Regions from separate parts of the Peribacillus sp. B2I2 genome, predicted to be linked through region 2. Evidence: riboswitches for the same ligand, from Rfam matches in the RefSeq annotation. Region 2 holds a riboswitch; each other region holds the start of a gene.
The links. Region 2 has a riboswitch for S-adenosylmethionine ahead of mtnK (S-methyl-5-thioribose kinase). Riboswitches for the same ligand answer to the same signal wherever they lie in the genome.
Positions count from the first base shown of each region.

Region 1: it holds a riboswitch for S-adenosylmethionine, as region 2 does, so the genes downstream of both, ABIE66_RS05815 (methionine ABC transporter ATP-binding protein) here and mtnK (S-methyl-5-thioribose kinase) in region 2, are expected to answer to the same signal.
Region 3: it holds a riboswitch for S-adenosylmethionine, as region 2 does, so the genes downstream of both, ABIE66_RS07070 (Fur-regulated basic protein FbpA) here and mtnK (S-methyl-5-thioribose kinase) in region 2, are expected to answer to the same signal.
Region 4: it holds a riboswitch for S-adenosylmethionine, as region 2 does, so the genes downstream of both, mmuP (S-methylmethionine permease) here and mtnK (S-methyl-5-thioribose kinase) in region 2, are expected to answer to the same signal.

Region 1 is NZ_JBGCCB010000001.1:1,150,629-1,158,304, reverse strand. It holds gene ABIE66_RS05845 (YheC/YheD family endospore coat-associated protein) at 1-407, shown strand, start outside; gene ABIE66_RS05840 (hypothetical protein) at 404-811, shown strand; gene ABIE66_RS05835 (YheC/YheD family protein) at 720-1,601, shown strand; gene ABIE66_RS05830 (YheE family protein) at 1,665-1,868, shown strand; gene ABIE66_RS05825 (hypothetical protein) at 1,960-2,148, shown strand; gene ABIE66_RS05820 (MBL fold metallo-hydrolase) at 2,395-3,219, opposite strand; SAM riboswitch class I at 3,506-3,610, shown strand; gene ABIE66_RS05815 (methionine ABC transporter ATP-binding protein) at 3,678-4,694, shown strand; gene ABIE66_RS05810 (methionine ABC transporter permease) at 4,681-5,349, shown strand; gene ABIE66_RS05805 (MetQ/NlpA family ABC transporter substrate-binding protein) at 5,402-6,223, shown strand; gene ABIE66_RS05800 (iron-containing alcohol dehydrogenase family protein) at 6,288-7,394, shown strand; gene ABIE66_RS05795 (NAD-dependent epimerase/dehydratase family protein) at 7,543-7,676, opposite strand, start outside.
Region 2 is NZ_JBGCCB010000001.1:3,185,063-3,192,738, forward strand. It holds gene ABIE66_RS15680 (pyridoxal phosphate-dependent aminotransferase) at 103-1,275, opposite strand; gene ABIE66_RS15685 (nitrilase-related carbon-nitrogen hydrolase) at 1,374-1,772, shown strand; gene ABIE66_RS15690 (hypothetical protein) at 1,725-1,973, opposite strand; SAM riboswitch class I at 2,205-2,358, shown strand; gene mtnK (S-methyl-5-thioribose kinase) at 2,437-3,639, shown strand; gene mtnA (S-methyl-5-thioribose-1-phosphate isomerase) at 3,654-4,700, shown strand; gene ABIE66_RS15705 (LCP family protein) at 4,876-5,763, opposite strand; gene ABIE66_RS15710 (lmo1851 family serine protease) at 5,874-7,358, opposite strand; gene deoD (purine-nucleoside phosphorylase) at 7,605-7,676, opposite strand, start outside.
Region 3 is NZ_JBGCCB010000001.1:1,386,416-1,394,091, forward strand. It holds gene thiM (hydroxyethylthiazole kinase) at 1-532, opposite strand, end outside; gene thiD (bifunctional hydroxymethylpyrimidine kinase/phosphomethylpyrimidine kinase) at 529-1,335, opposite strand; gene thiW (energy coupling factor transporter S component ThiW) at 1,304-1,825, opposite strand; gene tenA (thiaminase II) at 1,841-2,530, opposite strand; TPP riboswitch at 2,628-2,732, opposite strand; SAM riboswitch class I at 2,892-2,996, shown strand; gene ABIE66_RS07070 (Fur-regulated basic protein FbpA) at 3,174-3,362, shown strand; gene ABIE66_RS07075 (aspartyl-phosphate phosphatase Spo0E family protein) at 3,623-3,817, shown strand; gene ABIE66_RS07080 (GNAT family N-acetyltransferase) at 3,891-4,397, opposite strand; gene ABIE66_RS07085 (DUF459 domain-containing protein) at 4,613-5,314, shown strand; gene ABIE66_RS07090 (DinB family protein) at 5,645-6,127, shown strand; gene ABIE66_RS07095 (M15 family metallopeptidase) at 6,203-6,742, shown strand; gene ABIE66_RS07100 (acyl-CoA thioesterase) at 6,873-7,415, shown strand.
Region 4 is NZ_JBGCCB010000001.1:3,075,720-3,083,395, reverse strand. It holds gene ABIE66_RS15155 (alpha/beta fold hydrolase) at 1-84, shown strand, start outside; gene ABIE66_RS15150 (nitroreductase family protein) at 266-865, opposite strand; gene ABIE66_RS15145 (ring-cleaving dioxygenase) at 1,109-2,086, shown strand; gene ABIE66_RS15140 (ring-cleaving dioxygenase) at 2,111-3,058, shown strand; gene ABIE66_RS15135 (alpha/beta hydrolase) at 3,058-3,666, shown strand; gene ABIE66_RS15130 (flavin reductase family protein) at 3,687-4,295, shown strand; gene ABIE66_RS15125 (hypothetical protein) at 4,356-4,496, opposite strand; SAM riboswitch class I at 4,524-4,626, shown strand; gene mmuP (S-methylmethionine permease) at 4,714-6,102, shown strand; gene mmuM (homocysteine S-methyltransferase) at 6,099-7,061, shown strand; gene ABIE66_RS15110 (hypothetical protein) at 7,657-7,676, shown strand, end outside.

The DNA of each region.
Region 1 (7,676 bases), 2.0 Mb from region 2:
ACAGTAATGGAAAATGGCAGGTGTCCGCGATTGCAGCAAAAATCGCTGGTGCCGGTAGCGTCACGACCCATATTAAAAGCGGGGGTGTCATCAAAACGGTCGCCGAATTGTTTGGAGATGACGATGAAGCGAAAGAAGTCGAACGAAAGCTATCGGAAGCCGCACTGATTCTAAGTGACAGTATAGAAAAGAACTTGGACGGCATCATTGCAGAAATAGGATTTGATTTTGGATTGGATAAAAAAGGGCAGGTTTGGATGTTTGAAGCCAATTCCAAACCTGGACGTTCCATCTTCTCCCATCCAAAACTCAAGGATTTCGAACTGCTGACCAGAAAGCTCAGCCTTGATTATGCCATTTACCTTACGGAACAGACGATTACGAAATCAATCAGTGTGCCGCGATGAACATTTTTTACGATATCCGCACTGAAAATTGGCACCACACTCATGAGAATGCGGATCTTTTCGCCGGGTCTGCCAAAGAGGAGATCAGCTATAAAAAGGACCATTCGAATCACCCCCTAATTCCTATCACCATATTTCCAGGTAACCGGATGCTTGTCGTCGGAATACTGACTGTTTCCAATCCCAAAAAGGAATCAGGTTTGGGTGGAAACCTGACCCTTTTTCGGGACCTATCCTTATATTTATTGGAACACGGGATTTTGACTTATGCTTTCACAGGAAATGCCCTGCATTCCGAGTCGTTGAGAGGGTATGTTTTTTCCTCCACTTCAAACAAATGGATCGAGTGTAAGATGCCCCTCCCTGACATCGTCTATAACCGTATCCCATCGAGTGGGCTATGAGGCTTCAGAAGAATTCCAGCGTCTCATCAACCACTTTAAAGAATATCGAATAAACCTTTTCAACCCTTGTTTTATAGATAAATATGTAATGTTCGAAGCATTAACGGAAGACGGGGCCCTCACCACTCACCTCCCCCCCACCATGATCCTGCGGAACAGCGATTGCTTGGATGCTTTCCTCGAAACCCACAGACATATTTACCTTAAACCATGCAAAGGAAGCCAAGGGAAGGGCATTTATACCATCATCAAAAATCCTGATGAGACACTTTTGTTCAATAGCCTAAAGCATAGTGAGTCCTTTCCGGATTTCACTTCATTCTGGGAAACAAAAAAAAGGGATTTATTAAAAAGAAGCTACCTTGCTCAAGAGGCGATCATACCGAAAAAAATTTTTGGTCATCGTTACGATTACCGAATTCTCGTCCATTATGAAAAAGGTTTTTATAAAGTGACCGGCAAAGCAGTAAGGATGTCACAAACTCAGGAAATCACCACCCACACTCCCCGAGGGGGTAAGCTTTTTCCTTATCAAGACCTGCAATCAAGAAGCTTGAATCAAAAATTAGCGAATATCGCCCAAAAATGCGGTGAGACTCTTTCGAAAAAAATCGGGTTTCTCGGAGAATTTTCCATTGATGTAGGGGAAGATGAATCGGGTTCGCTCTTCATATACGAAGTGAACTCAAAACCCATGCAGTTCGATGAAGAGGAAATTGAAGCTAACCGGCTTTTGCATTTAAAAAATCTTTTCATTGAATTGACTTTTTCCAACCTGACAATAAAATGACACCTCCAGCTGCCGTTTTACATTATAATGATATGAAAGACAGCATATATGGAGGTTATACATATGATCACCCATTTTCAGTGGGCACCACTGCATAAGAATCTGCCAGGATGGAAAATTTCATTTTATTTCAAAAAGGAGGCAATCAAAGCCTTATACCATAAAGATGGTTCCATCGAATGGACAGCCAACCCACCTTCCGAAACAGATGAAACCCAACTCAAAAGCATGATCCATGACTTAATGGTCTACCATGTATATGAATGAGCCCTTTCCCCTTTTTCATTCATTAACCCCCTGAACGGAATAAAAATCCCTCCTTTGCCTAAACTAAAGAAAAGGCTAGGAGGGATTTATTTTGGATAAAGAAAAAATGACATTTTTGAAGGATACCGAATATGATGGCAAGGATTCCGTTTTCCTCGATATCGATCGAATAATCAATGAAGGAATGGCAGGCGGAAATGTGTATGAAGTCGCTAACCTTCAGAACATCGAGGAAGCACATGATTTTTATGATGAAACAGATCCCAATATCAATAAATAAACACTCGTGGGCTCCCTTTTTGGGGAGCTCCACTATATTCCCCACTATCAAATGTTTTTTTATGTAAAGCACCCCCTCCATAAAAAACAACTTCCCGGATGGAAGTTGTTTGAGTGCAAACTAAATATTACAACATGCTGTCTGCTTGCCTTTTCCAATTCCCGCATTCTATCCCCCGCAGGCATTTGGTATTATGCTAAAAGCAGTAATATCAGAGCTCGTCCTTTCAATATCTATTGTTAATATTCAAATAGTTCCATTCTCCCTATCATTCAAAACATTTTCGTTTAATATCGAAGTTATGATATGCTCTGAATCCCATTCATGTCCAGATATCTCGATAAGGGGATAGCGATTCGGTAAAACGACTTGCTGGATTTCATGGACTGTATGCCCTTGATCATGTAAGCGTAAAATTTCACCTTGGAGGTTTTCCAAATATTCGAGTTTTTTTCGAAACATTTCCTTTCCGTCTGGCACATGCCCAGCATGGCAGCAAAACACTTCCCCAAAGTCATATCGGAGTAATTTTTTTATGGAATCGATGATGATCGGGACAGACTCTTCCCGTAAGATAAGCTTTGTTTTTGGTGTTACGAAAAGGTCTCCTGAAAAGAGCATGCCAGTGCTGTGATTCAAATACACCATATGGTCCTTCGCATGACCAGGGGTAAAAATCGGCTCCCACGTTTGGGTGCGGGAATGAATGGCCTTGCCTAGCGGCTCAGCCTTAAAGGCGTCTCTTTTTCCCCAAAACATTTTACGATATTCAGGATATTCAGCATCCTTCGCACAAGCATCAACCGACATCGGATGAATGAATATCGGAACCTTTTTATGTTCCTTTATCCAGGCAGCGCCTCCCGTATGGTCCTCATGATAGTGCGTAAGGGCAACTGCATCGAAGTCTGCGGACTCATAGAATGGAATAAGTCCTTCCAATAAAATCTGTGCGCCAGTATCTATCAATAGCCCATCCGTTAAAAAAACATAGACACTCATCCCCGACTTGATCCCGCCAGGAGTCCCGTGCACACAAACCACATCATTTACCGTCTTAATCTCTATCATGCATTTCCACCCCATCATTGTACAAAAATAGTTTTTTCTCCCTTTTTCACTTTATTATAATAAATGTATTATCTCTTTACCCTTTTGACAAGGAAATAATGGAATATCTGGATGTAAAAGACGGATTATTGACTCAGAGCCCTTTTGACTGGAATGGTTTTAATGAACCGCACGGAACATTATCGAAAAAAAACTATCACCAAATCACAGAAACGATTGACATTGTGGAATTTTACAAATATTATAGATTATATTATAAAACTTGAAATATTCTAAAATAATAATTTACTTATCAAGAGTGACGGAGGGATCAGGCCCTGTGATGTCCGGCAACCGCCCTTCGGGAACGGTGCCACTTCCTGCAGAATGTTTGCATTCTGAAAGATAAGACGAGATATAATTTCGCTGCCTCTTTCTGAATGATAGAGGCAGTTTTTTATGTTTAAGGGGGAAGGATCATGATTGAAATCCGTTCAGTCCGAAAGGAATACATCACGAAGAAAAACCGAGTTATCGGAGTGGATAACGTATCTTTAACCATTCAAAAAGGCGAAGTGTATGGAATTGTCGGCTACAGCGGAGCTGGAAAAAGCTCATTACTCCGCTGCTTGAATTTGCTTGAACGTCCGACAGCTGGAAATATCATCATTGACGGCATTGATTTAACCTCTTTATCAAGTAAAGAGCTTCGTAAACAACGTCAAAAAATCGGAATGATATTTCAACACTTTTCCTTGGTCAGTTCAAAAACCGTTTATGAAAATGTCGCTTTCGCCTTAAAGGCCGCGCATCAATCGAAGGACGCCATCAGGTTACGTGTATTGGAATTGCTGGAAATCGTAGGTCTCAGTGATAAAAAAGATGTCTATCCGGCACAGCTTAGCGGTGGACAGAAGCAACGGGTCGGCATAGCCCGGGCCTTAGCAAATGACCCCACCGTACTGTTATGTGATGAAGCGACTTCAGCCCTTGATCCAACAACAACAAAAGCGATTTTACAGTTATTAAAAAAGATAAGCAGGGAGCTCGGGATCACCATCGTGTTGATTACACATGAAATGGAAGTGGTCAAAGAACTATGCCACCGAGTCGCCGTCATGCAAGATGGGCGGGTAATTGAAGAAGGTTCCGTTTATGAAATATTTTCACAGCCAAAGCAGGAATTAACGAAGCAATTCATCAGCAGTGTATTGGATTTCGAACTTCCCTCACATTTGATTGAAGAAAGTAAAGGAACGATTATTAAAATTCAATTCGAAGGGCAAACCGCCGGTGAATCGATTCTCTCCGACGCTCTCCAATCCCATTCAGTAAAGGGGAATATCCTGCACGGTAAAATTGAGTATATTCAGGATGTCCCTTTAGGCATCTTGATCATTGAGTTAATCGGTGAGGCCGCTGAAATTCATTCGGCATTGGAATATATAAAAAATCGTTCCAATTCTGTGGAGGTGTTAAAACATGTCATTTCTTGATTCCATCGTCAATATTTTACCTGATCTTAATAAAGCCTTTCTTGAAACAATTTATATGGTCGGCGTTTCCCTTGCGGTAGCCCTTCTGATAGGTTTACCACTTGGAGTATTGCTGTTTACGACAACTAGGAATTTATTCTTTGAAAATAGCGTCGTGAATCGATCACTCGGTTTCGCAGTCAATATTGTCCGTTCAATCCCGTTCATCATTCTCTTGGTCGCCCTCCTTCCTTTAACGGAACTGCTTACTGGATCGACGATAGGGCCAAGAGCGGCTTCTGTTTCCCTGTCCGTATCCGCGATACCTTTTTTTGCAAGGATCGTGGAATCGGCATTACGTGAAATAGACAAAGGAGTGATTGAAGCTGCAATTGCCGTGGGGGCCACTCCATGGATGATCATCAAGGATGTACTTCTTCCGGAGGCAAAACCGGGAATCATTCAGGGGCTGACATTAACGACCATTTCACTGATCGGTTACTCAGCAATGGCAGGGACAATCGGCGGAGGGGGAATTGGTGACCTGGCCATCAGGTACGGCTATTACCGTTATGACAACACGGTCATGATCACGACGATCGTCGTGTTGATCTGCCTTGTACAAATCATTCAAATGGTTGGTGACAAAGCCTCATACTTAGTTAACAAACGATAGAATCAGTCATTTTTTCAATGATTCAATACATATATTTCAGGAGGAATTTCAAATGAAGAAGATAGCTTCGTTATTATCAGTCTGTGCACTTGCCCTTGGCTTGGCAGCTTGCGGAAGCGATGATGCATCCCCAAAAACTGAAGACAAAAAAGAATTGAAGATCGGGGCGACTACCGGGCCATACGCCGATATGGTTAAAGAAGCAATCCAGCCAGGTCTGGAAGATCTCGGTTACAAAATAGAGATCGTAGAGTTCACCGACTATATCCAGCCGAATAAGTCGCTTGGCAACAACTCGATCGACGCCAACCTATTCCAGCATAAAGTGTACATGGATAACTTCGCTAAAGAAAATGATCTAACGCTTTCCGACCTTATCATAGTTCCAACAGCACCAATGGGCATATACTCGAACAAATATAAATCGTTGAAAGAAATTAAAGACGGTACATCCCTTGCATTGCCCAATGATCCGGTTAACCTTGCACGTGCACTTAAAGTGCTGGTTGATGAAAAATTGATCGAGGTTGACCCAGATGTAGACCCTTTAAAAATTTCTGAAAAGGATGTAACGGAAAATCCAAAAAACATCCAATTCAAGCCATTGGAATCCGCTCAATTGCCCCGCGCAACAGACAGTGTTGACCTATCAGCTGTCCCTGGTAATTTCGCTCTCGCAGCGAAAATGGACCTCCAGGATGCCCTTGTTTTAGAAAAGATGCCAGATATGTATCGAAACGTTGTTGCAGTGAATACAAAAGATGTAGACGCTCAATTTGCCAAAGATATTAAATCAGTAGTGGAATCCGCCCAGTTTGAAAAAGTGATCGATAGCAATTTTGCCGGATTCGGAAAACCAGATTGGATGAAATGATCAAATAATCGAGGCCTGCTTTCCCTTTTCAGGGAAACAGGCCTTTACATTAAGGAGAACGAATATGAATACCCTACTGGAAGTCCGCAGCGGCCCAGCCTATTATGCCTGTAAAGCTAATGTCCTTGAAACACTGGAAGCAAAACTGAGTAAAGCGAACATTCGTAAAGTGCTCGTTATTCATGGAAGAAAATCATGGAAAGTTGCAGAACCATTTTTTCCTTCTTTCGAAAATATTGAGACGATCTTTTTCACATACGACGGGGAATGCAGTGACCCGGAAATTGAACGCGTCAAGAAGTCAGCTCTTGAACAAGGTGTGGATGCATTAATCGGCATTGGAGGCGGTAAGCTGCTCGACCTCGCCAAATCGGCCGGAAACTCGCTTCAAAAGGAAATCATCCTCATTCCAACCCTAGCTTCCACCTGCGCTGCCTGGACACCGTTAAGTGTCATTTATGATGATAATGGTTCCTATGTCCGCTATGATATTCATGAAAAAAGCGCTTGGATGTTATTTATCGAACCGGGAATTCTATTGGATTCGCCTATTGGCTTTTTACGGGCAGGAATCGGCGATACATTGGCGAAATGGTATGAGGGCAATGCATTGGTCGAAAAACTTGCCACAAAGTCCGTTTGTATTGAATTGGCACATATGGCCGCAAGGCAATGTCAGGAAGTTTTATTGACATATGGCGAGGAAGCCCTAGCGGATTTGGAAAAGGGCAAATGGACAGACTCACTAAAACGTGTAATTGAAACGAACATCATCACCAGTGGTCTAGTTGGCGGCTTTGGTGACCAGTACCTGCGCATTGCCGGTGCCCACTCCATTCATAATGGCATGACTTCCATCACGCAAACGCATCATTTACTTCACGGGGAAAAAGTGGCATATGGCATTTTAGTCCAGCTTATGTTGGAAGGGAAATTCTCAGAAATCAAACAATTAATTCCATTCTACCAGGTGCTTAAAATGCCTATGACATTGTTTGATATTGGTCTGACGGTTGAACATAGGGCGGAACTTCAAGAGATTGCAGCCCACTCTGTCAAAGAAGGGGAAGGCATCCATCTTCTTTTCCCTGATATTAACCGGGAAAAAGTGACAGCAGCCATGGAAAACCTTGAAGTCCTCACAACTCACGCAAGCACATCCATGGACTGAAAAAACGATGGGGTTTTTCCCCATCGTTTTTTAATACATTAAGGAATCAAATCATAACATTGCTTGTTTCAAATCACCCTTTTCTCTATGTACCTATTATTAAACAAAATGTGGTGCCAATCCTTCAGTCTAATAAAAGAAGTTTTCATCAGACTGTCTGTTTCCATAATCGAAGGAGATCACTTTCATGTTGTCTGTGGATACCAGCTTTTCTATCAGCTGACTCTGGTCGATTCTTTTCCCAATCCCAAATATCTTCGAGTGTTTCAGAAAGCGGACGGA
Region 2 (7,676 bases):
CAAGTATCGAAAGATTAAGAATTTATTTTGTATTCTGACACGTAATCCATACTTTGTCAATAAGTTTTTGTCTATTTAACCGTGGATAAATTGAATCCTCCGTTAAAATAATTTTAATGTACGTATCCGTTCCACAGCCTCTTCAAGCCGTTCTTCCGAAGTCAGAAGCCCTACCCTGACGTAACCTTCGCCAAATTCACCGAATCCATTCCCTGCGGCAACAGCTACGTGGGCATGCGTTAATAGATAGTCTGCAAAACTCTCGGACGTAAAACCTTTTGGTACCTTGAGCCAGGCAAAGAATGATGCTTTAGGAGCTTTGACATCCCAGCCGATTGCCCTCAATCCCTCAATGAAAACATTCCTGCGTCCCTCATACATCTTCACTAACTCCTCTACACAGCTCTGCGAGTCCAGTAACGCGCTTGCCGCTGCTTCCTGTATCGCTGGAAAGAGACTAACATAAAGATGGTCTTGCAATAGTTCAAGAGCTTCTATGACACTTTTATTCCCCACTGCAAAACCGACTCTCCACCCTGCCATATTGAATGTTTTCGATAGTGTGTAAATTTCTATCCCTACATCCTTCGCTCCTTCTGCCTGGAGAAAGCTTATCGGTTTTTTTCCGTCGAATCCTATCGCCCCATAAGCGAAATCGTGGACCACGCAAATCGAATGCTCTTTTGCAAAGGAGACGGTTTCATCAAAGAAACTTTCAGTTGCAGAAGCACCTGTGGGATTATTCGGATAGTTCAAAAACATCATTTTGGCTTTATCTAGCACTTCTTTATGTATGTCATTGTATTTCGGAAGAAAATCATTTTCTTCTGTCAAGGGCATCAGTTCGGTCTTTGCCTGTGCTAAAACGACACCGGAAAGATAATCCGGATAGCCGGGGTCTGGAACAAGGATCGTATCACCTGGATTCAATAAACACTGCGGCAGTTCGACAAGACCTGCCTTTCCCCCGAAGAGAATCGCCACTTCACTATTCGGATCCAGCTTGACACCATATTCACGTTCATAAAAGACGGCAGCAGCATCTTTTAAATATTGATGTCCCCGAAACGGCGAATATTTATGATTAATGGTTTTTTCAGCGGCAACCTGCAAACTTTTCACGATATGTTCAGGCGTCGGTTGATCAGGATTTCCCTGGCCTAAATTAATGACATCATGACCCTGCGCCGTAATCGCATTGACTTTTGCGACTAGAGAGGCAAAAAATTGCTTGGGCAGTTTTTGAAGTTGTCTGGATTTTTCGAATTGCAACATTTATACACCTTCTCTGAAATTTCTTGAAATTCTAGTCACAAATGATATATGTTTATCATAGTCTTGTAAAGCATTTTTTACATGTGGGGTTTTAAACGATGAAGTGGAAGATTGCCTGCATTCAAATGGATATTGCCTTCGGGCAACCAGATATCAATTTTCAGGTTGCAGAACAATGGTTGGGAAAAGCAGCAATGTCAAAACCCGATATCGTTATTTTACCAGAGCTTTGGTCAACAGGATACGACTTGACCAGGTTAAATGAGATTGCTGATGAAGAAGCAGAAAAAACGATTGAATGTTTAAAAGATCAGGCAAAGAAACACCAGTTTCACATAATTGGGGGTTCCGTTGCCAAAAAAGCAAGCAAGGGCATCTATAACAACATGATCATCATCAATAAGCATGGAAATCTCATTAAACAATATGATAAGCTTCACTTATTTCAGTTAATGGATGAACATCATTTCCTGCAGCCAGGTGAAAAAGATGGTTAATTTACTCTTGATGAAAAAATATGTGCTGGATTCATTTGTTATGACATCCGTTTTCCTGAATGGCAGCGAGCCCAAGCCCATACCGTTCAAGGCGCCGAAGTTCCGTGCTTCCGTAACTTTATTGAAGTCCAAGGTGCCTGTCAAGAGTTCGTTTGCTTCTCCGGATTCACCAATGATATTCCCCCATGGATCAATAATCAAGGAATATTATTGACATCCGAACCTGAACGGTTAACGGCTACAACATATGATTGGTTCTCGATGGCACGGCTAATCAATAAGGCTCTCCAGTGATCGAGTCTGGGCTTTGGCCATGAACAAAATACCCGTATTCGAAGATAGTCGGCCGGATTATTATTAATTTCCCCATTGACAAACTATTTAAAAAGTTGATATTATTTTCCCGAAGATTAAAATTTCAGAAAACATATACTCTTATCAAGAGCAGGCTGAGGGATAAAGGCCCTATGAAGCCCAGCAACCGACTGTAATACCATTGTGAAATGGGGCGGATTCACCGCCGGATTATAAAATCCACAGAGCACGGTGCTAATTCCACCAGAATTCATTTTCTGGAAGATAAGAGGTCCGAAGCCAAAACTTCTGCCTCTTTCTATATGAAAGAGGCTTTTTTATTCTTATTTTGAATCTGGAGGGAAAAAGAATGACTCAAAACCATTCAAATTTTAAGAGATTGACAAACGAAACAGCTATAACCCTTGCAAAAAAACTTGGGTTGGTCAATGCGGATGCAAGTTTAAACTGTAAAGAAATCGGCGATGGAAATTTAAATTATGTTTTTCATATTACAGACACAGTCACAAACAAAGGAATAATAATCAAACAAGCGGTCCCTTATGCCAAGGTACTTGGTGAAAGCTGGCCACTGACATTGAAAAGGGCAGCCATTGAAGCGAATGCACTGATTCATTTCAGAAGCTATTGCCCCGAATTCGTACCGCAAGTCTATTATTCGGATGAACAGCTTGCCATTACAGTCATGGAAGATTTATCGCACTTGAAAATCGTTAGAAAAGGCTTGATCGATGGCGATCAATATCCATTGCTTTCACAGCATATTGGTGAATATGTAGCGAAGACGGCATTTTATACATCAGATTATCATTTAGAACCATCCGCGAAAAAGGAAGTGGCCCGACATTTCACGAATCCGGAACTCTGCAAAATCACTGAGGTCTTTATTTTCACGGATCCATTTTTTGAGGAACTCCCGGGAGATTTCGAGCTGGAATTGACTGAAGCCGCCAAAAATATTTGGAATGATCAAGAAGTGATACTTGAGGTCGCTAAGCTGAAACAAAGCTTTGAAACCGAGCAGGAAGCCTTGCTTCATGGAGATTTACATACTGGAAGTATTTTTGCAAGTGAAACTGAAACAAAGGTTATTGATCCGGAATTCGCTTTTTATGGGCCCGTTGGTTTTGACCTTGGTCAATACACCGCCAACCTTCTCTTTCAGGCAATTACACGAAATGGCGCTGGAAAGGAAGAGATTTTCTCACACCTTCATGAATTTTGGAATGCCTTTGAAGAAACTTATACCGAATTATGGGAAGGCCAAAATAAAAGCCCATTCCGCAATGTGAAAGGTTATCTGCCTTATTTACTGACAAAATTCAAAAAAGATGCATTCGGTTTTGCCGGCTGTGAACTGATTCGGCGAACCATTGGCCTTTCCCATGTTGCCGATTTAAACGTCATTGAAAATAAAGATACAAGGATCGCTGCCAAAACGGCAACATTGGAAATTGGTGCATTTTTAATTAAAAAACGGGAAGAATTGGATGTTCCAGCTGTCATTGAAGCGTTGAAGCAACGTACACTGCCATCTTATTCAACCCTATAAAAGGAGACCTGCACATGACTACACTAGCACCCTTACCATATTCGGTACAATGGGATGATACCCATATTACATTATTAAATCAACAAGCACTTCCTTCCATAACTGAATTTATTGAACTTCATTCTGTTGATGATGTATATGACAGCATATTGACATTAAAAGTTCGTGGTGCCCCAGCAATTGGACTGACGGCAGCATTTGGTGTTGCACTTGGTGCCAAACAGGAAACAACCGCTGAATTAGGGGAATTCAAGAAAAATGTAACGAGGCATATTGAAAAACTCGCTTCTTCACGGCCAACTGCAGTCAACCTTTTTTGGGCGTTAAGGAGGATGGAGAATACGTTGAAAGCAGCGCAAAGCATTTCAACTGCCAAGGAAGCACTTGTATCGGAGGCCCAAGCCATCTTTGCTGAAGATGAAGAAATGTGCAGGAAAATCGGGGAACATGGTTTATCCTTATTCGCTAAAGGAGATTCCATCCTAACGCATTGCAACGCTGGAGGGATTGCCACAGCCCGTTATGGAACAGCCCTGGCTCCCTTCCACCTGGCTAAAGAAAGGGACTTTCCGCTAAAAGTGTACGCTTGTGAAACCAGGCCTGTCCTGCAAGGGGCGCGTTTGACGGCTTGGGAATTGATGCAAGCGGGGGTTGACGTCACCTTAATTTCTGATAATATGGCCGCCCATACGATTCACCAGAAACGAATAAATGGAATTATAGTCGGGGCCGACAGGATTGCGGCTAATGGAGATACAGCCAATAAAATCGGGACATTGGGATTAGCCATATTAGCCAAGCACTTTGGTATCCCTTTTTATGTGGCGGCTCCATCAAGCACCTTCGACCTCTCTATCCAATCCGGCACATCCATCCCGATCGAAGAACGGCATGAAGCGGAAATCACTTTCATTCAAGGTGTAAGGATTGCCCCGGAAAACGTGAAGACTTTCAATCCAGCCTTTGATGTTACACCGAATCATCTAATTACAGGCATCATTACAGAAAACGGCATCATAACACCGGATTTCATCAAAAACATTCCTGATTTCGTTAAATGATCCAAGTTTTATTGGTGATAAAAAAACGAGAAGGATTTCGTATCCGTCTCGTTTTTTAATGAAGATCAATTATGATTATTCTTTCGAGGTCTATTATGCAATAATCTAAGTGATTCGAATCTATTCATTAATTAAATCCCGTGTTTTCGATAACAAATGATATTAGACATTCTTATTATTTTGAAAAGAACTCCTGAAGTGCTTTCTTATTTTTAGTGTAGTCCATTTCCAAAACGGCTCCAGACTGGGGATATATTTCATCTCTAAAACTTCCTTCCACTGGAATCCTTAAGGTTTCAACGGTTTCCGGTGTATGGAAGACGGCTTTTGGACCCATTTCCATTATCGTTTTCATCCCAATATCTGTATCCAAATACGAGAGCCCTTGTTCTATTATACTAGGAAGCGCTGCCATCCCTTCGAAGGTTGAGATTTGATTTATAAACGCTGTTTTTAATTGAACCATTACTTCTTGTTGACGTTCAACCCTTCCAAAATCACTTTCATCATCATGTCTAAAACGGACATATTTCAATATTTCCTCACCATGTAAAACATTTTTGCCAATGCTTGCTTGAATGCTCATATCATCAATAATTTCTTGATCCACATCCACCGCTACTCCTTCAGGGGCAAGCAAGTCGACCATCTTCACAAATCCCTGAAAGTCAATTACTGCCACATGATCGACCTTGACATCAAAGTTTTCCTGTATCGTTTTCTTGAGCAGTTCCCTTCCGCCATAATAATAAGCGGCATTTATTTTGTTATATCCTGGTTTATACCCAGGGATTTTTACATAACTATCACGCATGATTGAAGCCAGCTTCAGTTTCTCCTGCTCAGGAAAGTATTTTGCCAGTATAATCGCATCTGATCGAGATTTTTCCTCTCCCCTGGTATCAACACCAATAAACAGAAATGTTTTCACGCTTTCCTCGTTCTCTTCTTCGGTTAGTTTTTTTTCCGTACCTGCATTTCCATTTTGTTTGGGTAAAGGAGCATAGGTGCAGCCTGCCAGAATCAAGATCAAAAAATATATGAACAGTACCTTTTCTTTCATTACCTCACCTCATCGGAAATTTACCCATATTTTCTGCCTAATATTGGAATTGTATGCATTAAACGACAAAAAAGCCTGCCAACGATTATCGTTGGCAGGCTTTTGATCATTTATTTGATTTCTTTCTTTAATACTTCTACCGCTTTTTTAACTTGAGTGTCGTTTTTAAGGATTTTCTCCCGGATGACCTGCATCAATTTAACGGTAGTATCGTCTTTTATAGTGCCGGTTTCTTTAATTTTTTGTTCCCTTTGAAATGCTGTTACCGCATTTTTTGTTGCTTCATCAAAGAATCCATCTATCTTCCCTGGATCATGTCCTGCTTCCTTCAACATCTCTTCAGCAGCTTTCACTTCACTTGAAGAATCCGATGCTTTCAATTCCTTATCAGGCGAAATGTACGGAAGGTTGGCATAATCAGGGAGCTTCACATTAATATCAGGCTTGATCCCTTTTTTATGAATCCAATTGCCTTCAGGCGTCAACCATTTAGCTGCCGTGTATTTGAAGTTGGATCCATCTTCAAAGTCTTGGGCAGTCTGAACGGTCCCTTTGCCAAATGATTTGACACCAATCAAAGGAATATCTGCTGATTCACTGACAGCCGCTGCAACAATTTCAGAAGCGCTGGCACTTCCATCATCAATCAACACGACTACCGGGATCTTCAGCTCGCCATCATTCTTCGATTTATAGACATCTTTTTTCCCGCTTCGTTCCTCAACTTGAAGGACCACTTCCCCATTAGGTATGAACAGGCTTGCCATTTCTATTGCTTGGTCAAGCAGTCCCCCTGGGTTTCCACGCAAATCCAATACCAGACCCTTCATATCCTTCTTCGACATTTCTTCAAGCGCCGTTTTCAGCTCTTGAACTGTATGTTCGGAAAAACTGGTCACTTGGATTTTTGCAACTCCATCATCAAGCATTTCCGCATACACTGTTTCAATCGGAATTGTGTCACGTTTAATGGTGAGTTCAATCGGTTCCGATTCACCAGCTCTTGAGATGGATAAATTCACTTTCGTTCCCTTTTCGCCCCTGATTTTCAGGACAGCTTCAGAAGAGCTCAGTCCTTCAACGCTTTTACCGTCGACACTTAAAATGATGTCATTCGGTTTTACACCCGCTTTTTCGGCTGGGGACCCTTTTATCGGTGAGACGACCATGATTTTTCCATCCTGTTCCTGAATCTCAGCACCGATTCCTTCAAAAGATGAAGAGATGCTCTCATGGAAACTCGATGCTTCCTTCTTATCCATATAGGCAGAGTAGGGGTCATCCAATGATTTGATCATTCCATTAATTGCCCCGTCAACCAGCTTGTCTTGATCAATCTCTTCATAATAGTTATCTTTTATCGTATCGTATGTAGAATACAGCTTTTCAAATTCCGAATGTTTATCCGGTGCTATTGACTCTACTTTTTCATTTCCAAAGGTCAAGGCTATTGTAGTAATCCCTGCAGTTAGAAATATGACTAGGAAAATCCCCATTATGAACGTAAACTTCTTTATTTTAATGAATTTCCCTGCCTCTTTTGGCTGTTGTTGATTTTCTTCTTCCACTGAAGCCTCACCACTTTCATTCTTCATGACGATATAAACGGTTTCTTTCTATTTTATCAGTTTTCATGCCAATCGAAAAATAATAGTTATCAAAAATAACAACTTACTGATCATATGTATTTTTTTAACCCTGCAAACGTTAAATCTAGGGTACCCCTTAAGGCGAGACATTACAAAAATGCGGATACCAAGGAATAAATGAGCCTGTATCCCACCCTTCATTATACAGCATCATTTATTCCTGGTCACCCGCCTGTCATTAACATCCAATTATCAGTCTTGGATAGCTGCTTCCAATGCCACTTCAACCATTTCGTTAAAAGTTGACTGGCGCTCATCCGACGT
Region 3 (7,676 bases), 1.8 Mb from region 2:
TATGTTTTCCATCACTAACAGCATCCTTCGCTCCGCTGACTACGACGACACTATTCAATTTATTTGCCGCTTGTGCAGCCAGCTCAGCATTGCTAATAGTAAGTTCCCCCGAATCCACCCCCCGTGTAACGATATCCCCACCCATCAATCGATGGATCTCACTCGCATTTCCGCGAATGATTTGGAAATTAACCTTACGTAGGAGTTCTGTGACTTGCTCTGTCCGATAGGCGGTGGCACCTACTCCCACCGGGTCCAAAATGACCGGGATATCCAGGGCATTTGCCGTCTTACCGGCAATCTCCATTGCTTCCAAAGCTTTATCATCAATCGTACCGAAATTAAGGACCAATGCATCGGCTAATTTGACCATATCCGCCACTTCTCTTGGGCTCGATGTCATAACAGGCGAACCACCGATGGCAAGGGTGGCATTTGCACAGTCGTTGACCGTAACAAAGTTGGTGATTTGGTGAACGAGTGGTTTTCTTTCTCTTACCTTCACGAATAAATCGGCTGCAGAAACCTTCATATTAATTCACTCCGTTCTTTTTTTGAAAATGAATGAAAATGATGGACAGGTCCATGACCCTTACCGATTGAAAAGCTATTACGAATGGCTTCAGAAATATAGGTCTTGGCCTGTTCGATCGACTCCAGCAATGTCAGTCCATTTGCCAGGTTGGATGTAATGGCGGATGACAGGGTACAGCCTGTACCATGTGTGTTTTTTGTATGAATGCGTTCTCCCTTTATCCAGTGGAAGTCAGTCCCATCATAAAAGAGATCATTTGGATTTCCCGCTGCATGGCCCCCTTTAAGTAAAACGGCTTTAGGGCCCAGTTCTTGTATGGATATGCATGCCCTGTAAAAATCTTGTTTCGTTCGAATCGACAAGCCAGTAAGAACTTCCGCTTCTGGTACATTTGGGGTTGCAAGTGTTGCAAGCGGAAGCAATTCCGTTTTTAAGGCAGAGACGGCTTTTTCGTCCAGCAAATGGTGGCCGCTTTTGGAAATCATGACAGGATCAAGGATAACGATGTCAGGTAAGAATGTTTTAAGGGACGCAGCAACTGTTTCCACTATTTCTTTAGATCCAAGCATACCTATTTTTACTGCATTGACACGAATATCTTCAAAGATGGCTGCAATTTGATCAGAAATGATAGCTGTATCGATGGCCTGAATTGAACGCACTTCCATTGTATTTTGTGCGGTTACGGCTGTGATTGCTGACATTCCAAAGACCCCATGTGCAGAAAATGTTTTTAAATCCGCTTGTATTCCAGCACCGCCCCCTGAATCAGAGCCTGCGATGGTTAATGCTGTTTTCATAAAAAAACCCCTTCATATAATTATTTTTTAGAAGTATTTTAAGTAATATGAAAGCTAAAATCGCACCTGCGAATGAACTAAGCATAAAAGCTGGTAAAAAACCAAAAAGAGCAGCTTTTTCTCCCAATAGGAGGATTGCAAGTGGATAACAGGCTAGGGACCCGAAAATCCCGGTCCCGATCACTTCCCCTAAACAAGCGAATTTTAAGCTTTGTGTTTTTCGATATACGACGGCAGCCAAAAGTGCACCGATCATGCTGCCAGGAAAGGCGAAAATTGAACCGGTACCAGACATGTTTCTAATGATGGAAACTAAAAAAGCTTGTGTTACCGCATAAGCAGGTCCTAATAATACGGCTGTCAGGACATTTGCCAGATGTTGAATAGGAAAGACTTTCGCAAATCCGGCAGGGATGAAAATAAATGAACTGGTTAAAGTCGTTATAGCCGTAATCATGGCGGTCAATGTCAATTTCTTGATTGGATTCATCATCATATCAACGACCTACAGTGGCCAATCCTGCTCATTTTGAACCATATCCCAGAATAAATATTCATATCGGGAAGTCACCAAAAAGTGCTTTTCTAATCTAAGTAGTTCCTTTTCGGGCATGCCTTCTGTTAATTCTTCCAACAAAGCAATCAGCCACTTGTGTGCTTCACCGAATTCAGGAGATGAATATGACCTTATCCAATCAGAGTAGCGATTGTTTTCCAATGCATCACCATTTTGTTCTTTCAATAGCAAACCGATCTCATAATAATCCCAAGCACATGGCAGGAGACATGCTATCAGGTCTGCCAAAGTGCCATGCTGAGCTGCATTTAGCATGTAACCCGTATAGGCTAGAGTGGTTGGTGTGGGTTCTGTATCTTCCAATTCCTTGGAGCTGATTCCGAATTCCGCAGCATAATGCCGATGGATATCCATTTCAACTTGAAGGGTTTCATTTAAAATACTCGCAAACTTTGCCATGGTTTCGATATTATGAGCTTTGATGACACCTAAAGCAAAGAGCTTGGAATAATCCATGAGATAGATATAGTCCTGCTTCAGGTAATAGGCAAATTTCTTTTCAGGAAGTGTGCCGTTTCCAATTGCCTGGACAAAGGGATGTGAATGGTTCCTTTTCCAAATCTCTTTTGCCCGTCCATGAAGTCTATCACTGAATGTTTCTAATTTAGTATTCTCCATTGTTCATCCTCCTTTAAAATGGATCCCCTTGTTTACACCCAATAAAAAAAACCCGCTCCTGAATACGGAACGGGGTAGATGGATAAAGTCTGTAAATGGACGATATCATCCACTTCCCTCCGCCGGTATGAGCCGGTTCAGGTTCAAAGGGTCCGGAACTAATTCCATCTCAGTCTTAAAAAAGACTCCCCTAGTGGTGTGAATTGTATGTAATTACTGACATCATATCAGAAAGACAAGAAAATGCAACCCGTATTTGAAAGAGGTAATCCTTTATGGCACGGAAAAAAAGGGAGATCCAGGTAATTGACATTTGATGATTATTGAGATAAAATCATGTCTACATCAATTATATATTGAATTCTTATCCAGAGAGGTGGAGGGACTTGGCCCAAAGAAACCTCGGCAGCAGACCCATTTTGGGAACTGTGCTAAATCCAACAAGCATATGCTTGGAAGATAAGAAGAGCCGTACGGACACTGTCAGCCTCTTCTTGAATTAGAAGAGGCTTTTATTTTTGCGGTATAACGTTTAGTGACATAATAAAAAAGGTATATATAATTTGGTGAAAATCAAACCAGTTAATACAGTTTAGCTCAACTAGAAGCAGGCTCTATGATGACTAGGAAAGGAGCCATTTACATGGCGGAATTATTTAAGAGGATTGAACAGAGGAAGGCAAAGCTTATTGAAGAGTTATTGGCCAATGGAGTATACAAAACCTCTGATGAAAGGCACCTTTACGATGCCCCGTTAAAAGTACTTGAAGATGAATATAAGATTGTTATAAATAGACCTAATAACGAGTCTCCTTCGGAATGGATGACATAGTAAGCGATAGACTATATTTTGGGTTCTTGGGATAGGGATATGAAGTAAGCATTCGCAATGTATCACACTTGTGGATGCTTTTTTTATTTAAGTTTATATAGTGGATGTCACAAAATATACATAATTAGAGACTGAAATAGGCTTTTTGTCACATTTAACCTATGAAATAACACATTTAATTTCTGTAAAATAGTTGATTTTAACTACGAGTTTCATTATGATGAAAGTGTAAAAATATTGAAAAATTAGGAGGTGTTTATATGATTTGCCGGAAGGTAACTATAGAAAAAGTAGAAGAAAAGAGAGAGGAAATGATCAAATTGGCAGCAATTTATGGTTTTACAAGTCTTCTAACTGTTCAAGCAAGTCAAGAATTGGATGCGCTGTTAAATGCGTTGACAAATAAAAGAGAATCTGAATATTTTTCCCTCCAGAAAGTATATAGGTATTTTTAAATTCACCATTTCGTCCTCTTTTAATCAGAGAAAAAAGCTACTACACAAGGCAATAGCTTTTAAATAAATATATTTAAATATCGACACGTTTACCAAGAATGATCAAATCCCGTTCAATGCCATCCAGCTCGGCAACTTGAGGTAAATGTGCCCATTTTTCAAACCCGAATTTGGAAAAGAGCTTCAGGCTTGGGGCATTGTGGGCAAAAATGAAACCTAATAGAGTCTTCACCCCTAATTTTGGGCTCACTTCAATTGCCTTTTGAATCGAAATTTGTCCGATTCCTTTTCCCCGGAAATAATCATCAATATAAATGCTGATTTCAGCCGTGGAATTATAGGCCGGCCTCCCATAGAACGATTGAAAGCTCATCCATCCAGCAGTTTCCCCTTCTATAGTAATTATAAATAGCGGTCGACTTTCTGAATCATGTTCCTCAAACCATTTAACCCTCGATTGTACGGATATAGGTTCCGTATCAGCCGTGACCATTCTTGAAGCAATTGTCGAATTATATATTTCAACGATCCTGGGTAAGTCCGATAGTTCTGCCTCTCTAAACTCTATGTGCTCTTCCATGATTTAAACTCCTATCTATTTTCTATCTCCAGAATAAAGGGTATCGCCGCTTTTTTATTAAGGGACGGTGAATGAAACCCAATCCATTGAAAGTTTTATACTATCATACACTCTTTGCTCTTTATCTGACAATTCATTTTATATGTTAGGACTACAGATTTTTGGGTATTTAAAAGATTAAATACTTCATAGTAAATAGACAAAAGGAGAAGCAAATGAAAAAAATAGCAGGTTTATTAATTATTGTACTAATAATTTGTTTCGCTGCATATAAATTTCAAGCCTCGGAAGCGAAAGATGTACAAAGGGTGATGGCTTTTGGAGATTCGTTAACCTATGGAAAAGGGGATAAGGACGGGGAAGGATATGTAGACGGTCTGGAGGATGAATTGAATAATCCGGAATCGGAACAAAAAGTGAGTTTTTGGAATTACGGTATAAAAGGTCAGGAAACGGATGGGGTAATGAAGCAGCTTGACGATTACCGCATTAAAACGAAACTTGATAAAGCCGATACTTTCATCGTTTATATTGGAACGAATGACTTGATCAATAGTAACGGCGGGAACTTGGAGAAAATAAGTGACCGAAAAATCGATGATGGTAAACGGGAGTATATCAACCATCTGGATAAGATTATATCAACACTGATAAAGGCAAACGATAAAGCGGATATACTGGTAGTAGGGCTATATAACCCAATTAAAGACAATGAAAAACTTGAAAAACACATTCTAGATTATAACCAAGCAATAAAGGGAATAGCGGAAAAGGATGATAGGATGGTATTCATTCCTACAAATGATCTTTTTGAAAATAAAAAGAAAACAGAGTATTTCAGTGATAAGATACATCCGAATGAAAAAGGGTATCAACTCATTACGAATCGGGTTCTGGAAAGTTATGATTTCAAATGAAAGCAAAAATGCATAAGTCGCTAGGAATTTGATATGGCCTTTAGTTGGGAAGAGAACTGCAAAGATCTGGGGTGCTTGTATCTGCTTTTGTGGCTGAATGGAGTATCCTCCAATGATGGCGATCACTCCTATTTAGAATACCCTTGATGAATTTTGATAGTCCTTTATATTAGGTGAATTTTACCTTTATGACTATCATAGAGCTGTTCAAAAAATAGACAACTTTTAATTGGTTCGTTTCTGTCAAAAAGTATTATTATTTTACACATTCATATAGGTCATGGAATAATTATAGGAGATTAGCCAGGCTTATAAGAGGAGATGCTAAGGATGAATGATAATGAAAAAATCAGGGAAGAACTTTTAAATGCGGTCAACGGACTATCGGATGAACAGCTGAACGCGCATCCTGAAGCAGGACGATGGAGCATCATTCAGGTGTTGGATCATTTATATTTAATGGAACGGGCCATAACAAAGAGTATTGCCGATAAATTGAAAAGCGACGATAGCACTCCGGCTGTTAATAAACCGATCGAGCTTACATTAAATCGTGAAGTGAAGGTTCAGGCCCCGCCATTTGTCATTCCGTCAGAATCATTCCAAACTTTGAATGAGGTTAAGGATAAGTTGTCCGAATCTCGCAAAGCTTTTATAAGAGTCGTTGATCATGCAAAAGAAAATGATCTGGAACAAAAGTCTTTTCCCCACCCTTTGTTTAAAGAATTAAGCTTGAAGCAATGGGTCCCGTTCGTGGGACTCCATGAAAAACGGCATTTAATGCAAATAGAAGAATTAAAATCAAAGTTATAATAGAAGAAAAAAACTCATCCGTCTTTGGTTGAGTTTTTGACTTTCAGACAGTTATAGTAAAGGAAGGGTTTTTCAGTGAAAGCCACTTGGGTAAGGACATGTCTGATATTGGGCTTTTTCGGATTGTTGTTGGGGCTCTTGTTCAAGTATATGCTTCCGCCTGATTTAGATGAAATCAAACTGACAGACGAGCTGAATCCGATCGTCGCCGACAAAAAAGACGAGCTTATTCAATTGGCCAATGACAAAGGCATCCCGGTAATCATTACGGCAGGGTTCCGTTCTTTAGCCGAGCAAAATGAACTCTATGAAAAAGGCCGTTTAAGCACGGGGAACATCGTAACGAATGCAAAAGGTGGGGAGTCTCTTCATAATTTCGGTTTGGCGATAGATTTTGCCCTCCTAAACAAACAAGGTGAGGCCATTTGGGATATGGGTTATGACGGCAACGATAATGGAAAGTCGGATTGGATGGAAGTCGTAACCATCGCTAAAGGGTTAGGTTTTGATTGGGGCGGGGATTGGACAGGGTTTAAGGATTATCCTCATTTACAAATGACATTTGGTTTGAGCCTGCGTGAGCTGCAACAAGGCAAGCAGCCAAAAGGGCAGTGAGAGTGGGACGCTTTATTTTAACCGAATAATTTTGACTAAAAGCAGGAAAATAAGCATGTGAATTGATTTACAGGTAATAATTCGATAAAGTGGACTAGTGAGAAATCAGACTTAAAGGAGTGCAGTCACCATGGAAGAAATAAAACATTGCCGGGATTCTTTGGTCATAAAAACAAGCCTTGTCCTCCCGCCGGATACAAATAACATTGGTACGATGTTCGGAGGCAAATTAATGGCATACATTGATGATGTAGCGGCTATATCCGCCATGCGTCATGCTCGAAGCAACGTCGTTACGGCATCAACCGATTCTGTCGATTTCCTGCACCCTATTCACGAAGGAAATGCAGTTTGCCTGGAAAGCTTCGTGACCTATACGGGCAGAACATCAATGGAAATCATCGTAAAGGTGATTGCAGAGGATTTAGTTACAGGAGATCGGAATTTATGCGTCATTTCCTTTTTGACCTTTGTTGCCATTAATGAAGAAGGTAAACCAATACCGGTTCCACGTTTGGTTCCTGAAACAGAGATGGAAATGAATTTAAATGAATCGGCAAAACAACGGGCCCAAATAAGGAAAAAAAGAAGAGAAGATACACAATTCATTGCAAGTACCTTCGGTGTGAAACTGCCATGGACTGATCAATCAAATCCAGGATTATATAAATAAGATACGAAAGCCTTAAGCAGTTCTTACTTATTAATGAAGCATTGAGACCAAATTCGTGATTTGGTCTTTTATTCATTGGCATGGTTCTGAAAAATAGAATCCATTTTTGAATACATCCCTGAATTATCTTTTTACAGGAAATAACGGTGTATGGGCAAATACGTGAAAAGACACTTGGGCGCTTGAATAAGTCCAAGCGCCTCAGACTGTAGACAAATTAGATAATAATTGAGTTTGTCACATGTGATTTCCTCTCCAGGC
Region 4 (7,676 bases), 110 kb from region 2:
GGACATGCTGCAAAACAATATTCGGGTGAACTCCCATCTTATTTGAAGGAATGGCTACCAGGGCGTTCTTCCCCAATTCAATAGGTTACTAGGGGGGTGCGAAATGTACGTTTTGAACGACAATGAGTATAATAAAATCATGCCGGTTGTAGAATTTATGGGCTTTGCGTCATTGATATTTTCAAAATTCTTTGCGACTTTCCCAGATTATTAAAGTGAAATAAAAGTATGGGCTGGCTCAGTATGTAGAGCCGGCCCTAATGTATTATTGATAATATTTCACTCGTTCTTCAAGTGGTGAGACGTCTTTATCGCCAGGCTCTGCAGTGGGTCTTCCAAAAGGCATCTGTGCGATGAGTTTCCAATCGCTTGATATATCCCATGTCTTTCTCACCTCGTCATCGATTAAAGGATTATAATGCTGAAGACTTGCACCAAACCCCTCAATTTCCAAGGAAGTCCATACGACAAATTGTAAAATGGCAGATGATTGGTTAGACCAAATCGGGAAGTTTTCGGCATACGTTTTGAATTGTTCTTGAAGCCTTTCTAAAATGGCCTGATCTTCAAAGAATAAAACCGTACCATAACCATTTTTAAATGACTTCATTTTTTCTTCCGTTTTTTCAAAATCTTTGTCACCGACTGCTTTTCTTAATGTTTCTTTTGTGATATCCCATAATTGGTCGTGGCTTTTCCCGGTTAAAACAATCACTCTTGCACTTTGTGAGTTGAAAGCGGAAGGGGAATATTGAACGGCATGATCGATAACTTCCTTAATCCTTTTATTAGGGACGACACTTTCCTTGCTAAGGGAATAATATGAGCGCCTATCTTCAATTGCACTTGAAAAATCTTTAGCCATATATCACACCTCCATTAATTATACCGACTTATTTTGACCTGATATTATTATTTTATTAAGTGAATGGTTTGAAATATTTGAATCAGGAATGGTTGACAAATATATAAATGTCGTTTATCTTTAATTCAAGATATTTTTATTAAAAGTGTTGTGTATAACAGATTAGATACCTCGAATTCGAGATATTATTGGCGGATAATTCATCTCCTTAAGGGGAGATTTATAAAGATAGGAGTGGTACGGATGGAATTAAAAGGATTACATCATGTTTCGGCGATTACAGCTAGAGCGGGAAACAACTTTGAATTCTACACGAAAGTATTAGGGATGCGATTAATCAAAAAAACGGTGAATCAAGATGATATTCGGGTGTATCACTTATTTTATGGAGACCAAATTGGTTCACCGGGAACGGAACTGACGTTTTTTGAAATTCCCAATGCTGCCCGCACTCATGAAGGAAACAATAGTATTTCAGAAATTTCTTTACGGGTGAGGGATGATGAAGCACTCGAATATTGGAAAAAACGGTTTGTGGAATCCAAGGTTGATCATGATGAAATATCAACCCGTTTTCAAAGGAAGGTTCTTTCTTTTAAAGATCCTGAAGGGCAAAGGCTTCTTCTTGTTTCCGATCAGGATAATAAAGGCGTTCAAGGAGGGTTACCATGGGATGGAAGCCCGGTACCGCAAGAGTTTTCCATAATAGGATTAGGACCAGTTAAACTTACTGTACCCAATATTGAACAAACGCAAAGCGTTCTTACCGAAGTATTGGGGTTCAGGAAATCAGGCACATACCCATCCTCAATTAGGGGGCAAAATCCGATTGTCGTTTACGAGACAGGTGAGGGAGGAACAGGAGCGGAAGTCCATGTCGAAGAAAGGAATGACATTCCCCGAGAACGATTGGGGAGAGGCGGAGTACACCATGTTGCCTTCCGGGTGGATAATGAAGTAGAACTGAGAAAATGGATAGAGAAAATTAGTGAATCGAAATTCGTGAACTCGGGATATGTGGACCGCTTTTATTTTCGTTCACTATATTTTAGGGAGCCGAATGGCATATTATTTGAACTAGCGACTGATGGACCTGGTTTTGCAGTGGATGAAGCAGAGGAGCACCTAGGTGAGAACCTCGCACTGCCACCATTTTTAGAATCGAAAAGAAAAGATATTGAATCGAATTTAAAACCCCTGAATACTAAATCAACAAATTAATCAAAGGGAAAGGAAGTAATCGGCATGCGAAAGCAAAATGCAGGAATACATCATATAACCGCAATTGTAGGCAATCCTCAAGAGAATGTGGATTTTTATGCTGGAGTATTAGGAATGCGTATGGTGAAGAAAACCGTTAATTTTGATGATCCAGGCACCTATCACTTATATTTCGGAGATGAATCAGGTTCACCGGGTACTATCATCACTTTCTTTCCTTGGCCTGGGGCATACCGAGGGACAATTGGCTCTGGACAAGTGGGGATTACGACATATGCCATTCCGGAAGGTTCAATGGGCTTCTGGGAAATGCGTTTGGGTAAATTTAATATAGACTTTGAAAAGTCATCACGTTTCGGTGAGGAATATCTGAAATTCCAAGACCCACATGGTTTACAACTTGAACTGGTTGAGCGTAAAGAAGGTAAAAATAGCGAGTGGTCATTCGGCGGTGTACCAGCTGATAAGGCGGTCAAGGGATTCGGCGGTGCTGTATTATTTACGTCAAAACCGATCAAAACGATGGAAATATTAGAGGAAGTGATGGGCCTTCAAAAGATCGGGGAAGAGGACGATTTCATCCGCTTCAAATCCACATCGGACATCGGAAATTTAATAGATGTTAAAAAAAACGTTTTGCCAAATGGGAAAATCGGAGTAGGAACTGTCCATCATCTGGCATGGCGTGCAAGCGATAATGAAGATCATAAAGAATGGAGAGAACATATCAGTAACAATGGCTATGGCGTGACCCCATTTACAGACCGTCAATACTTCGATGCCATTTATTTCCGGGAAGATGGAGGCATACTCTTTGAAGTTGCCACAGATCCACCTGGCTTTGCTCATGATGAGACGAAGGAAACGATGGGTAGTAAATTGATGCTGCCGCCATGGCTGGAAGAAAAAAGGGGAATCATGGAGAAAACGTTACTGCCGGCAGTGCCGAGAGTACTAGAGGAGGATAAATGATGAAGCATATTTTTCAAAAAGGAAGTAATCCAGAAGCTCCGTTACTTTTGCTTTTACATGGTACTGGAGGAACGGAAACAGATCTCTTGCCATTATCGGAAATGGTTTCACCGGGTTCATCCGTATTGAGCGTACGGGGAAATGTACTTGAAAACGGAATGCCTCGTTTTTTCCGCCGGTTAGCTGAAGGGGTTTTTGATGAAGAAGATTTGATTTTCCGTACGAATGAGCTTAATGACTTCTTGGAACTAGCGTCCGGACAATATGACTTCGACCGTGACAGAGTGGTAGCATTAGGTTATTCTAATGGTGCAAATATAGCGGCAAGTTTGATGTTCCATTTCGAAGGGGCACTACAAGGAGCGATTCTTCATCATCCAATGGTGCCTAGACGCGGGATTGCTATGCCGTCACTCTCAGAAATACCTGTATTTATTGCTGCAGGTAAAAACGATCCGATTTGCCCGGCAGAAGAAACGGATGAACTTAATCAACTTTTATTGCAAGCTGGTGCTTCGGTGGAAGTTCACTGGGAAAATTACGGTCATCAGTTAACACGTTCAGAGGTCGAGGCAGCAGGTTCATGGTTTCATAAGAACTTTATATAAGAATGAAAGAGGGAATGAAGATGATTTCAGTAAATCCTGAAAGTCTGACTGAACGGGAAAATTATAAGTTTTTGACTGGAAGCATTATACCGAGACCCATAGCTCTGGTTACGACACAATCCGAAACCGGTACCATCAATATAGCGCCGTTCAGCTTTTTTAACATAGTCAGTTCCAATCCTCCGATGATTTCCATTTCTGTTCAACGGAAAGAAGGAGTTTCAAAGGACACTGCCCGAAATGCAATTCAATCAGGGGAATTCGTTGTTCATATCACTGATGAAAACAATGTTGCTGATGCAAATCGAACGGCCAAGGAACTCCCATCGGATGAAAGTGAATTGGGCCTGACCAATTTCACGACGGCTGTTAGTGATAAGGTATCCGTACCAGGATTGCAAGAAGCGAAGGTACGCTTTGAATGTAGATTAGAGCATGCGATTCCATTGGGAGGTTCCCTAGATAAACCTGGTTGTGATTTATTGATAGGGAAAATAGTCTGCTATCATATAGAGCAAGATATTTACCATAATGGCCGAATTGACCAGAATGGGCTTAAACCTGTAGCAAGATTAGCGGGTCATACTTATACAAAACTAGGGGAATTATTTGAAATGGAACGACCTTAAGTGATAAGAAAGAAAAAAAGGCGTCATCTTTTAAGATGTCGTCATTTTTTTATATCAAAATTATTCCCGGTTAGCATTATCTGCAATTCTAATACGGTGAGCGACTGTACCAAAACAAGCAATCATGCCGGAGGTGACAAAATCGTCTGAATGTAAAGGGAATTCTTTATATTCCAAAACAAAACTTGACAATTTTTTCATAGATTGATAAAGTTATAAAAAATTAATTTCTTATCCAGAGAGGTGGAGGGACTGGCCCTATGAAACCTCAGCAACAGGTCCGCTAAGACACTGTGCTAATTCCAGGGGGTGAAACCTTGATAGATAAGACCGTACGTTTCGTTTTTATTTGTCAGTAGCGCACTCTTTTTAGAGTGCGTTTTCGTTTTTTCTGGATGCAGGATAAAGGAGAGTATGAATGGAGAACAAAAGGAAACAAGAATTTCAAAGGGAAATGAAAACACGGCATTTAATCATGCTATCGCTTGGCGGGGTGATTGGAACAGGTTTGTTCTTAAGTTCGGGTTATACGATTCAGCAGGCTGGCCCGTTTGGCACCATCCTTTCGTATCTGATTGGAGCATTAGTGGTTTATCTAGTCATGCTATGTCTAGGTGAACTGGCAGTACATATGCCCGAGACAGGTGCGTTTCATAGCTACGCAGCCAAATACATCGGACCAGGGACAGGGTTTACAGTAGCCTGGTTATATTGGCTAACCTGGACTGTTGCACTAGGTTCGGAATTCACGGCTGCAGGATTGTTGATGCAGCGATGGTTTCCATCAATCAATGTCTGGATATGGAGTGCTCTATTTGCCATATTGGTTTTGGCATTAAATGCTTGGACCGTTAAGTTTTTCGCTGAATCCGAATTTTGGTTTGCGTCTATAAAGGTAATTGCGATTGTGATATTTATTATTTTGGGAGCAGCGACAATGGTAGGTTTTATTCCAATGACTAACTCACAATCAGCACCGCTATTTTCCAATTTTACAAGTGCAGGTTTATTTCCGAATGGTGCTTTTGCCATTATAATGACGATGCTTGCGGTGAATTTCGCATTTTCTGGAACTGAATTAATCGGAATTGCAGCTGGAGAAACTGTGAATCCAGAAAAAACGATACCAAAGGCAATCCGCATGACATTATGGAGATTGATCATCTTTTTTGTAGGAACCATCGTTGTATTATCCGCATTATTGCCTGTTTCGGATGCAAGTGTATTAGAGAGCCCCTTTGTTGCAGTACTTGAACGAATTGGAGTGCCATATGCAGCGGATATCATGAACTTTGTTATTTTAACTGCCATTTTGTCTGCTGCAAACTCAGGTCTATATGCCTCTTCCAGAATGCTTTGGTCCCTTGCAGATAAGAAAACGATATCACCTATATTTGCAAAATTAACAAAAAGAGGTGTTCCGATAAATGCAGTCATTTTCAGTATGTTGGGTGGTGGTTTAGCCTTGTTTTCGAGTATTATTGCACCGGATACGGTGTATATCGTCCTTGTATCCATTTCGGGTCTAGCGGTGGTTGTAGTTTGGATGAGTATTAGCGCTTCACAGTTCCTATTCCGAAGACGTTTTATAAAAGAAGGAAATTCAGTAAATGATTTGGCTTATCGTACACCATTATATCCGTTCGTACCAATCGTTTCTTTCATGCTCTGTCTTGCTTCTTGTATAGGAATTGCCTTTGACCCTACACAACGGATAGCACTTTATTGTGGTATTCCATTTATTTTGTTTTGCTATGGAACTTATTATATTACACAATCTTCAAAGAAAAGAGGAGTAAAATCATGAAGAATAAAATAAACCCAATTGACGCTATTTTACGAGATCATTCAGTCATGATTCTGGACGGAGCTCTAGCTACAGAGCTTGAGCGGTATGGATGTGATTTGGACGATCCCCTGTGGTCTGCACGAGTATTACTTGAAAATCCAGAAGTGATTTATAAGGTTCACTCTGCTTATTTTCGTGCTGGAGCGGACTGTGCGATAACTGCAAGCTACCAAGCCACCGTTGAAGGTTTCTCCCTGCGTGGGATACAAGAAAAAGAGGCCATGGAGTTAATTCGGAAAACGGTGTTACTCGCAAGGAAAGCAAGGGATGATTATTGGAAGGATGAAACGCAAACAAATAGACCCAAGCCATTGGTTGCTGCATCAGTTGGACCTTATGGGGCCTACCTTGCAGATGGTTCAGAATATGTAGGAAACTATGGTGTTTCAGATGAAACCTTAGTAGAATTTCATCGCCCAAGAATATCAGCTTTGATTGAAGCAGGTGCTGATCTCTTAGCATTTGAAACGATTCCATCCCTTCAAGAAGCAAAAGTATTGGATTCATTATTGAAAGATTATCCAGAAGTGTATGCTTGGCTATCCTTTTCCTTGAAAAATGAGAAAGCGATAAGTGACGGTACATTGCTGGAGGAGTGTACGAGGTTGTTTGAGGAAAATGAGCAAATTGCAGCGATTGGCATTAACTGTGCACCAGTATCAGTTGTCACGGAAGCTATCAATGTGTTGAGTGCAAACACGAAAAAACCAATTATTGTTTATCCGAATTCTGGTGAAACTTATAATCCGGATACCAAAACATGGCATGGTCAAGAATCTTGTAACAAGTTCGACCTGAAATCCGAAGAATGGCACCATGCAGGGGCACGTTTGATTGGAGGTTGCTGCAGAACGGCACCTCATCATATTGAAGAGATTTCAAGAAAGTGGCGACCATCCGAGGTGGTATCCTCATAGCCTTTTTTCTGGATTTCAAACTGTTTTTATAAGCTATGTAAGAAGTGGGGAAACCCTCCCTCTCGTCTTGTCAAAAATAAAAAGAACAGGAATCGTCTTAATCAGGCGGTTCCTGTTCTTTTTGTCTCTTTATTCAGATTTGAGTTATTGAAAGGAAAGGGAGAATTGCTTATTGTTTCAAGGGGCTTCTGAAATAAGTGATTCGTTTCATGTATGCCCTTGACCGAATTGCGCCTACTTAACGGTGGTTGCAGATCTTGCCGCTTGATTGCTTGGATCATGATGTACAATTAGACGAATATTGAACGAGAAAGGAGGGATTTGGAAATATTAGGTGCTATCTCTCGGGATTTAGAGAGTAATGTATCCGATTTTGCGCAGGTTCAGATTCACCTTTACTTTTTTAGCCAAACTGCTTAAGGCAACAATGTAAAACAGCCTTCATTAAAGCAAGAAGCAATGAGATGTGAGTCAACCTAGAATGAAAGTTCCTTATTGACAAAATGATTCACGATCAGTAAAAAGGGAAATTAAATCATATTTTTTTTACGCTTGGGAAAACTAAACAAACAAGAATAGAAAGGAGAGAATGAATATGAGTCGTGGTAAAAATTT